Regions from separate parts of the Massilia sp. WG5 genome, predicted to be linked through region 1. Evidence: predicted binding sites of a transcription regulator. Region 1 holds the regulator's gene; the other holds the start of a gene.
What was found. Region 1 encodes LexA, which represses DNA repair genes until DNA is damaged. Its sites were predicted from a motif close to ACTGTATNNNNATACAGT; they were not measured.
Positions count from the first base shown of each region.

Region 2: a site for LexA is predicted at 2,933-2,950, ahead of AM586_RS11990 (DNA topoisomerase IV subunit B). Genes of this name have one in related genera too.

Region 1 covers NZ_CP012640.2:1,886,102-1,891,274, forward strand. Annotated here, with positions in the region: gene AM586_RS08400 (replicative DNA helicase) at 1-818, opposite strand, end outside; gene rplI (50S ribosomal protein L9) at 928-1,380, opposite strand; gene rpsR (30S ribosomal protein S18) at 1,414-1,704, opposite strand; gene priB (primosomal replication protein N) at 1,742-2,035, opposite strand; gene rpsF (30S ribosomal protein S6) at 2,069-2,452, opposite strand; gene lexA (transcriptional repressor LexA) at 2,725-3,369, shown strand; gene AM586_RS08430 (tetratricopeptide repeat protein) at 3,407-4,162, opposite strand; gene AM586_RS08435 (tetratricopeptide repeat protein) at 4,247-5,047, opposite strand; gene AM586_RS08440 (cystathionine gamma-synthase family protein) at 5,134-5,173, opposite strand, start outside.
Region 2 covers NZ_CP012640.2:2,700,368-2,705,540, reverse strand. Annotated here, with positions in the region: gene parC (DNA topoisomerase IV subunit A) at 1-790, opposite strand, end outside; gene AM586_RS11990 (DNA topoisomerase IV subunit B) at 802-2,802, opposite strand; gene AM586_RS11985 (gamma-glutamyl-gamma-aminobutyrate hydrolase family protein) at 3,045-3,998, shown strand; gene AM586_RS11980 (VOC family protein) at 4,032-4,424, opposite strand; gene AM586_RS11975 (hypothetical protein) at 4,464-4,811, shown strand; gene AM586_RS11970 (DUF4142 domain-containing protein) at 4,846-5,173, opposite strand, start outside.

The DNA of each region.
Region 1 (5,173 bases):
AGGCGGTGCTGGTCGAGCTGGCCGATCGAGCCGAGCATACGCATGGCGAGCTGGGTGCCGCCCATCTCCATCGAGAAGATCGCCACCGGCAGGCCGGCCTCGACCGCCACCGCCTCGCCGATGTTGACCGAGAACGCGGTCTTGCCCATCGACGGGCGGCCGGCGACGATGACGAGGTCGCCCGGCTGCAGGCCGGAAGTCATCTTGTCGAGGTCGATGAAGCCGGTCGGGACGCCGGTGATCTCGCCCTGGTTTTCGCGGCTGTAGAGTTCGTCGATGCGCTCGACCACCTGGGTCAGCAGCGGCTGCACCGGCAGCCAGCCCTGGGCGCCGCGGGCGCCCTGCTCCGCGATCGCGAAGATCCGCGATTCGGCTTCGTCGAGGATCTGCTTGACCTCGGCGCCCTGCGGATTGAAGGCCTTGGCCGAGACTTCGTCGGCGACGGTGATGAGCTGGCGCAGCACGCCGCGGTCGCGGACGATCTCGGCGTAACGGCGGATGTTGGCGGCAGATGGCGTATTCTGCGCCATCGCGTTGAGGTACTGCAGCCCGCCCACTTCCTCGGCCTTGCCGAGCTGGACGAGCGACTCGTACACGGTGATCACGTCGGCAGGCTTGCCGGCATTGATCAGGCGGACCATCTGTTCGAAGATGATCCGGTGGTCGTAGCGGTAGAAGTCCTCCGCATGCATGAAGTCGGCAATACGGTCCCACGCCGCATTATCGCGCAGCAGGCCGCCGATGACGGACTGTTCTGCTTCGATGGAATGCGGGGGAATGCGGAGCGACTCGATCTGCGGGTCTGCTGGGGTGTTCATGGCGCGAATTATACCCGTTTGCCACGAAGCGCTGAAAAGATTGGTGAGTTTCCTCAAATAAAAAAGCCGGGAGATCCCGGCTTTTTTCTCATTCTAGCAACAGAACGATTTAGGCAGCTTCGCCCACGACTGCGACGGTCACGTCAACGACGACGTCGGTGTGCAGAGCGACGGCAACCGGGTGCTCGCCGGTGGTCTTCAGCGGGCCGGTCGGCATGCGCACGTTGGCCTTCTCGACGGCGAAACCTTGCTTGCTCAGGGCTTCAGCGATGTCGAAGTTGGTCACGGAACCGAACAGACGGCCGTCCACGCCGGCTTTCTGGGCGATGGTGATGGTCATGCCGTTCAGCTTGTCGCCCTGGCCTTGTGCGGCTGCCAGTTTCTCGGCGGCTGCCTTTTCCAGTTCGGCGCGCTTGACTTCGAATTCGGCCACAGCGGCTTGGGTAGCGCGGCGGGCCATTTTTTGCGGGATCAGGAAGTTACGTGCGTAACCGTCCTTGACCTTGACCACGTCGCCCAGGTTACCGACGTTGACGACTTTTTCCAGCAGGATGACTTGCATATTATTCTCCAGTATACGTGTCGTGACCGACGATTAAGCGTTGTGCAGGTCGGTGTACGGCAGCAGGGCCAGGTAGCGGGCGCGCTTGATGGCGGTATCCACTTGGCGCTGGTAGTGCGCCTTGGTGCCGGTCAGGCGAGCCGGCATGATCTTGCCGTTTTCCTGGACGAAATCCTTCAGGGTGTCGACGTCTTTGTAGTCAACCTGTTCCACGCCTGCAGCGGTGAAGCGGCAGAATTTCTTGCGCTTGAACAGCGGGTTCTGCTGTTTGCGCTTCAGTTTTTCCTTGGCCTTGTTTTTGTCGAACTTTTTACCGAATGCCATTTGAGGCTCCTGTATCTAAATGTGTGCCCGCGAATTCTTACGCGGCGGCACTGAAATCAATGATGTGAAACACCAGGGCTTTGCTGTTGCGGTTCTTCCTGGCCAAGAATCCCTTGAACCGGTGTACCGCACCCAGTTCCGCATCGGCAAACCGGGCCGAGATGTCGCCCGCGGCAAGCGCGGAAATCTCGAACTCGACCTGCCTGGCGATCCCCGCCTCCGTCTGCTGCGACCCGTGTTGCAGGGTGCCGCTGACGATGGGAATGCCGGCCGGGGTGTAGCGCAGGGTATCGCGTTCCGCGATGCTTGCGACCAGCAACAGCTCGTTCACTGCCCGTGCGCGCTTCTTTCTTAAGATTAAGAATTAAGCGGCTGCGGCCGGGGCAGCTGCCTGCTCGGCGCGGTGGCTCTTGGCTGCGTCTTCGCGCTGGACCGACTTCATCATCGGCGACGGTGCGGTTTCGGCCTTCTTCATCTTGACGGTCAGATGACGCAGCACGGCATCATTGAATTTGAATGCGGTTTCCAGCTCGACCAGGGTCTCGTTGTCGCACTCGATGTTCATGCAGATGTAGTGTGCCTTCGGCAGCTTCTGGATCTGGTAAGCCATTTGACGGCGGCCCCAGTCTTCGACGCGGTGGATGTTACCGCCGCGCGAGGTGACCGTGGTCTTGTAGCGCTCGATCATCGCCGGGACCTGCTCGCTCTGGTCCGGGTGGACGATAAATACGATTTCATAATGACGCATGCAACACTCCTTAAGGACGTTTAAACAAATGCCCACCTCGGCGTCAAGACGAGTGTGGGAAGGGAAAGCCCGACATTATAACCGCAAAAACGTCAAGAGCTCAATCGCCTTGTGCGGTCCGGCAGGAATCGGCTGTGCCCGCCAGGCAAAAAAAACCGGCAAAAACCACGGATTCCCCTTGCGCCCGGCGCAATACTGTACAAAAATACAGGGTATCGGGCCCTGCTCGCACACGCTCACCTAAGCTTCCAAGCTCTCAAGCTCACTACACCATGCTCAAGCTCACCGCACGGCAAGAACAGATCCTCAACCTGATCAAGGAAGCCATCGACAACACCGGCTTTCCGCCGACCCGCGCCGAAATCGCGCAGGAGCTTGGTTTCCGCTCGGCCAACGCCGCCGAGGAACACCTGCAAGCCCTGGCGCGCAAAGGCGCGATCGAAATCTCCCCGGGCACTTCGCGCGGCATCCGCCTGGTCGGCGCCGCCGCCAGCGAGCCCGCAGCGGTGCCGGCCGTCCCGGCCGCCCTGCTGATGTCCCTGCCCCTGGTCGGCCGCGTCGCCGCGGGTTCGCCCATCCTGGCCCAGGAACACGTCGAAGCGACCTACTCGGTCGACCCGGCCATGTTCTCGAGCAAGCCCGACTTCCTGCTGAAGGTGAAGGGCTGGTCGATGCGCGACGCCGGCATCTGCGATGGCGACTTCCTGGCAGTCAAGAAAGTGGATTCGGCCAAGAACGGCCAGATCGTGGTCGCCCGCATCGGCGACGAAGTCACCGTCAAGCGCTACCGCAAGAACGGCGGCACCATCGAACTGCTGCCGGAAAACCCGGAATTCTCCGTCATCACGGTCGACCCGCAGAACGACGAGTTCGCACTCGAAGGCCTGGCCGTCGGCCTGCTGCGCTCCTGGCACTAGAAAGTCGAGGCCGGCAAGGCCTCGGCTTCTCGGTTGCTCAGTTGTTCACGCGGTTCTTGCGCCGGTCCTCGAGTTCACGCTCGCGTTCCAGGGTCGGCGTGCTCTTCACGATGTCGTTGTGTTCCTTCACCCAGGCATCGGTGGCATCCCGCCACGCGGCAAAGTCCGCCAGCACGAGCTTGGCCTTGACCTGGGCGCTTTCGGTCAGGTTCGCATACACGTCGGCCAAGCGCTTTTCCGCCCGCGCCATTTCCGCTTTATTGATCAGCTTCGCCACATCGGCAGGGATGCGCTTGGTCAGCGGCGACGCCTCGTTCAGGGCGCGCGCCTGGGCATTGTAGCAATCCTGCCACTTCGTCATATTGGCTGACACCCGTTCGATCTCGTCGTTCTGTTTCGAGACAGCGGGAAAGTGCGGCGTTGGGCAACGGTACTGGCCGCCCTGCAGGTCGGAGCCATCGTAACGGTCGACCCAGTAGTCGATGTCGGCGCGGCGTTCGGTGCGCTGGCGCATCACGTCCAGCGACGCGATGGCGACCGGATTCCCCTTCGCGGCCGCCTTGCGGAACCAGGCCTCGGCCTTGGCCTCGTCGACGGCGCCGGCTTCTCCATACCAGTACATCTCGCCCAGGTGCTGCTGGGCCTCGACGTTACCGGCGTTCGCCAGTTTGGTATAGCGCTGCAGGGCAGCCGGAAAGTCCTTGTTGGCAAATGCCGCGTTGGCGGCTGCGAGCTCGTCGGCGTAGCAGCTTCCCGCCAACAGCATGCTCAGGCAAAAAACGACAGTCTTCACGTGCGATCGGTCCAGACAGTTGAGTAATGGCACATCATATCGCCTGAACCGGCATGTGCCAATTACTCAAATGTAAGGGCAAGCTCAGTGATTTGCCGGGTTGGCGCCCCGCGGCGCATTGGCCAGCGACTGGTTCGACTCGTAGGTCTGGCGCAGGCCGGTCGCAATTTCCAGCTTGTTGCGCGCCGTTGCCTCTTCCGTCTTCTTGTTCGCATCCGCCACATACGCGTTGGTGGCGTTGGTCCAGGCGTCGCGCTTGGCCAGGATGGTGGAGGCGTTATCGCCCATCGAGCGCGCCACGCTGGCGAATACCTGGTCCAGGTGCGACTGGGTCTGCTCGATCTCGGCCGGCGTCATCATGTCGAGCACATCCTTGGGCACGTGCTTCAATACCGGGGTCATGCCCTGCATATTCGCCACCGCGCCGTTATAGCATGCCTGCCACGCTGCAACGTCATCCGTCACTTTCTTGATTTCGGAATTGGTTTTTGAAATAACGGGAATATCGGGCGCGACACAATTGTATTTACCGGAAGTCAGGTCTTCGCCTTTATAGCCCTTCATCCAATAAACGATTTCATTTCCGCGCGTTTCGCGGCGCTTCAAGGATTGCAGCGATTCGGCCGCATCCTTGTTGCCGGCCGCAGCCGATTTCTCGAACCATGCCGCCGCCTTCTTCAGATCGGAAGAAGTACCGTCGCCAAACCAGTACATTTCCCCCAGTCGAAATTGTGCTTCTGCATTGCCTGCTTCGGCCAGCCGGGCATAGATTGGCAGTGCCCGGCCATAATCCTTAGCATTCAACAACTTATTTGCTTCATTCAAATCGTCGGCGAATGCAATGCCGGAAATCAGCATTAAAGATACGCAGAATAACTTTTTCATCTGAATCTCCACATGTTGGGCAATGAAAGCCCATAGTATGTAGAGACTGCTATAAACTCAAGCCGATTTGCATAAGGCGGCTTCTATTATTCCGCAGATAATGCTTCGCCAAAATCGCGCAGCAAG
Region 2 (5,173 bases), 810 kb from region 1:
GCGCCAGTTCTTCGATCTTCCAGCGCGCACGCACCTTCATCGAGCCGCGGCCGGAGACGTACATGTCGGCGATGTTCGAGGCCGGGGTGATGATCTGGCCGCCGCCCGGATAGTCCGGGCCCGGCATCAAGGTCATCAGCTCGGCGTGGGTGATCTTCGGATTGCGGATCATCGCCACCGCGGCCGACGCCACTTCGCGCAGGTTGTGCGAGGGGATCTCGGTGGCCAGGCCCACGGCGATGCCGGAGGCGCCGTTCAGCAGCACCATCGGCAGGCGCGCCGGCAGGGTGCGCGGTTCCTCGACCGAGCCGTCGTAGTTCGGCTGGAAGTCGACCGTGCCCATGTCGATTTCGTCCATCAGGACGCGCGCCATCGGCGTCAGGCGGGCTTCGGTGTAACGCATCGCCGCGGCGCCGTCGCCGTCGCGCGAGCCGAAGTTGCCCTGGCCGTCGATCAGCGGGTAGCGCAGCGAGAAGTCCTGGGCCATGCGCACCAGCGCGTCGTACACGGACTGGTCGCCGTGCGGGTGCAGTTTACCCAGCACGTCGCCGACCACGGCGGCGGATTTGCGCGGTTTCGCGGTCGGGCCCAGGCCCAGCTCGTGCATCGCGTACAGGATGCGGCGCTGGACCGGCTTCTGGCCGTCGGACACGTCCGGCAGCGCGCGGCCTTTCACGACCGAGACCGCGTAGTCGAGGTAGGCGCGTTCGGCGAAGGTGGACAGGGTGAGCGTCTCGGCGTCGTCGCCGGCCGGCTCGTTTTGTTGTTCAAACAGGCTTGCTTGGGTCATAGTCGTTCGTATCAGATATCCGCTTCCGTCTCGTTACCGTGCTCTTCCAGCCATGCGCGGCGGGCGGCGGCTTCGCCTTTCCCCATCAGCATGTTGAAGCGCGCCGACGATTCGGCCAGGTTGTAGTCGCCGAAGGACACCGGCAGCAGGCGGCGGGTATCGGGGTTCATCGTGGTTTCCCACAGCTGTTCGGCGTTCATCTCGCCCAGGCCCTTGAAGCGGGAGATGCTCCACACGCCTTCCTTCAGGCCTTCCTTCTTCAGCTTGTCCTCGATCGCCAGCAGTTCGCCGTCGTCCAGCGCGTACAGCTTCTGGATCGGCTTCTTGCCGCGCGCCGGCACGTCGACGCGGTACAGCGGCGGACGCGCGATGCACACGTGGCCATTGCGGAACAGGGCAGGGAAGTGCTTGAAAAACAGGGTCAGCAGCAGGACCTGGATGTGCGAGCCGTCGACGTCCGCATCGGAGAGGATGCAGATCTTCCCGTAGCGCAGGCCGGACAGGTCGGGATTGTCATCCGAACCGTGCGGGTCGACGCCGATCGCCACCGCGATGTCGTGGATCTCGTTGTTGGCGAACAGGCGGTCGCGGTCGGTCTCCCAGGTGTTCAGCACCTTGCCGCGCAGCGGCAGGATGGCCTGGAATTCCTTGTCGCGGCCCATCTTGGCCGAGCCGCCCGCCGAGTCGCCCTCGACCAGGAACAGCTCGTTGCGGGTGATGTCGGTCGATTCGCAATCGGTCAGCTTGCCCGGCAGGACCGCCACGCCCGAGGACTTCTTCTTCTCGACCTTCTGCAGCGAACGCAGGCGGGATTGCGCCTGCTTGATGACCAGTTCGGCCAGCTTCTTGCCGTAGTCGACGTGCTGGTTCAGCCACAGTTCGAGCGGCGGACGGGTGAAGGTGGAGACCAGCTTCACGGCGTCGCGCGAGTTCAGGCGCTCCTTGGTCTGGCCCTGGAACTGCGGGTCCAGCACCTTTGCCGACAGCACGAAGGAAACGCGCGCGAACACGTCCTCGGGCAGCAGCTTGACGCCCTTCGGCAGCAGCGAGTGCATTTCGACGAAGCTCTTCACGGCGCCGAACAGGCCGTCGCGCAGGCCGGATTCGTGGGTGCCGCCGCTGACCGTCGGGATCAGGTTGACGTAGGATTCGCGCACCACGGCGCCTTCCTCGGTCCAGGCCACGACCCAGGCCGCGCCTTCGCCTTCGGCAAAGCCTTCATCGCCGGCGACCGCGTACTGCGCGCCCTCGAACAGCGGGATCACGGTCTGGCCCTGGCCCACGGTATTGGACAGCGCTTCGGTCAGGTAGCCGCGCAGGCCTTCGTCGTAGCGCCAGGTCTGCACGTCGCCGGTCTTGCCGTTGGTGAGGGTGACGGTCACGCCCGGCAGCAGCACGGCCTTCGAGCGCAGCAGGCGCTGCAGCTCGGCCATCGGGATGTTCGGCGAGTCGAAATACTTACCGTCCGGCCAGGCGGTGACGCGGGTGCCGTTCTTCTTGCCGCCGCGATCAAACGGCGCGGAGCTCAGCGGCTCGACCACGTCGCCGGCTTCGAAGGCCAGGTGGTGAACGCCGTTGCCCTGCTCGTCCTTGCGCCAGACGGTGATCTCGAGGCGCTTCGACAGTGCATTCGTGACCGAGACGCCGACGCCGTGCAGGCCGCCCGAGAACGCGTAGGCGCCGCCCGAGCCCTTGTCGAACTTGCCGCCCGCGTGCAGGCGCGTAAACACGATCTCGACGGTCGAGACGCCTTCTTCCGGGTGGATGCCGACCGGGATGCCGCGGCCGTCGTCTTCGACCGTGATCGAGCCGTCCCCGTTCATCGTCACGGCGATGTTCTTGCAGTGCCCACCCAGCGCCTCGTCCGAGGCGTTGTCGATCACTTCCTGGATGATGTGCAGCGGGTTCTCGGTGCGGGTGTACATGCCCGGGCGCTGCTTGACGGGCTCCAGTCCCTTCAGGACCCGGATGGATGATTCGCTGTAGTCGGTTGCAGTTTTCTTGGTGGCCATGCTGGATATGTGTTAACTCGAATGCCTGCGCATTCTATCTTGTCGCGCGGCAATAAGGACGCCCGGCGACGAGGCAAAAGGCGCCAGTGTCGGCGCTTATGCGCGTTTTGGGAAGAGAAACCGACAGTGCACTGTATGGAAATACAGTATTTTTGCCTGTTGGGCGCAAGTTTGCAAGTCCCAAGTGCAGCGATTCTACAAATGCAATCGTGCGCGGCTACGGCAGGGCTATATTTGCCTGCATGGTAGAGGACAATGATAAGCTTGAAACTGCCGGCCCGCCACGCGTGCCGGACCGCCGCGCCACCGGAGGATCGTCGCGCTACCTCCGTCATGGCGATACACCGCTGGCCCTGGCCGGCCGCGTCCTGCGCTCGCGCTGGCGCGCCATTCAAGACCGCCTGGGCCGCGACTTCATGCGGCGTACGCTGCGCATCGGCGTCTCCGCCCGCATCTTCCATCCGGAACCGGGGGCCGTCGGGCTGCGCAGCAAGAACCTGCAATACCTCGAAGAGTCGATCGCGCAGTGGGTGATGTCGCGCGACGTCCTGGTGTTCATGGTGCCGACCGTAAACATCAACGGTCTGCTGCATCCTAGCAACATCACCATGCGCCACTACGCGCGCCACCTCGACGGCCTGGTGCTGCAGGGCGGGGCGGACGTCTCGCCGATGACATATTCGGAATCGCCGACCCGGCCCGAATGGGGCGGCGACCGCGCGCGCGACGTCTACGAACTCGAGCTGCTGCACGAATTCGTCGACGCCGGCAAGCCGGTGCTGGGCATCTGCCGCGGTTGCCAGCTGATCAACGTGGCCTTCGGCGGCACGCTCTACCAGGACGTGGCGACCAATGTCCCCGAGGCCCAGGCCCACGTGCACGAAGACTACGACGCCCACCGCCACGCGATCGTGTTCCCGCCCGGCTCCTCGCTGGGCAAGATGTTCCCCGACCAGAAGCGCCCGATCGTCAACTCGATCCATCACCAGGCCGTGAAGGACCTGGGGCGCGACATCCACATCGAAGCCGTATCGGAGCCGGACGGCATCGTCGAAGCGATCCGCTACCAGCGCGCGCCCTTCGTGATGGGGCTGCAATGGCATCCGGAATTCCACCGGGCCAAGGGGACCGAGCTGCTCGACTGCACGCCGGTGCTGGATGAGTTCCTGCGGGCGGCGCGGGAAACCCGTCTATGAAATCGCGACCCGGGAAAAGGAAATCGGCGAGATTTACCTGGGCCGATAAATGGCGCAGAGCTTATGGCCGTCGGGATCGCGGACATAAGCCAGGACCATCTTGCCGAGCTTGCCCTCGCGCAGGCCTGGCGGATCTTCGATCGAGCTGCCGCCGTGCGCGACCGCGATGTCATGGAACTGCTGTACCTGTTCCGGCGAATCGCATTTGAATCCGATGGTTCCGCCGTTCGCAACGGTGGCGTCTTCTCCGTTGATGGGCTCGGTAATACAGAAGTTGCTGCCGTTGTGGCTGTAGAACAGCCGGGTGTGGCCGCCCGGGGTGGTGTCGCGGAAGGCTTCGCCGGCCCCGAGTATTCCGAGTACCGCGTCGTAGAAGCGTTTCGAACGTTCCAGGTCGTTTGCACCGACCATGACGTGGTTCAGCATGTATGTCTCCTGTGATGAGGGAAGGTCCATAGTAAGCCCATGCCAGTCCCTCGACAATATCCAGTAACGCCCGACGGCCGCTACTTCGTCGTCAGGGGGCGTCTATGGCGCACGAGCAATCCCGCGCTCGCGCCGGACGCCAGGCAGGCGCTGGTCGACAGCTTGATGGCGGCGCGCCGCCGGGTCGGCCTTGCCAGGAAGGCCGGCGATGCGGACGCCGAGCGCAGCGCCCGCGCGGCGGTCGACGAGGCCAAGCGCGCCCTGGGCGAACGCGGCCCCGTCTGGTGGAGCGATGGGGCGCCGGACTACAACCGCCGGCTCGCCGCCAACACGCCCTACGCGGACTGGCATGCGGCCCTGCAGGCGGGGGACGGCGTGGCAGGGTGATGCCGCCCTGCTTGCCGCCGCTTTACTTGCCGCTTTACTTGCCGCTGAGTTTCCGATCGAGATCGTCGATCATCTCCTTGTGCTTCGACACGGTGTCGTGGGCGGCGGTGGCGAATTTCTTCAGGTCGGGATCGGCGGTTTTCTGCATCTCTTCGCCTTGTTCCTTGACGTCGTCCTTGTGGTCCTTGACTTCGTATTTCACGTATTCCTTGTCGAAATCCTTGCCGCTCAGCTTGCCGAGCTTGTCCAGTTCCTTCTTCTGGCCATGATCCGGGGCGGTGGGCAGCGTCACCTTCTTCTGGCTGGCAAGCTGCTTCAGGTTTTCCAGGTCCTTGCCGTGATCGTCCACCATGCGCTTGCCG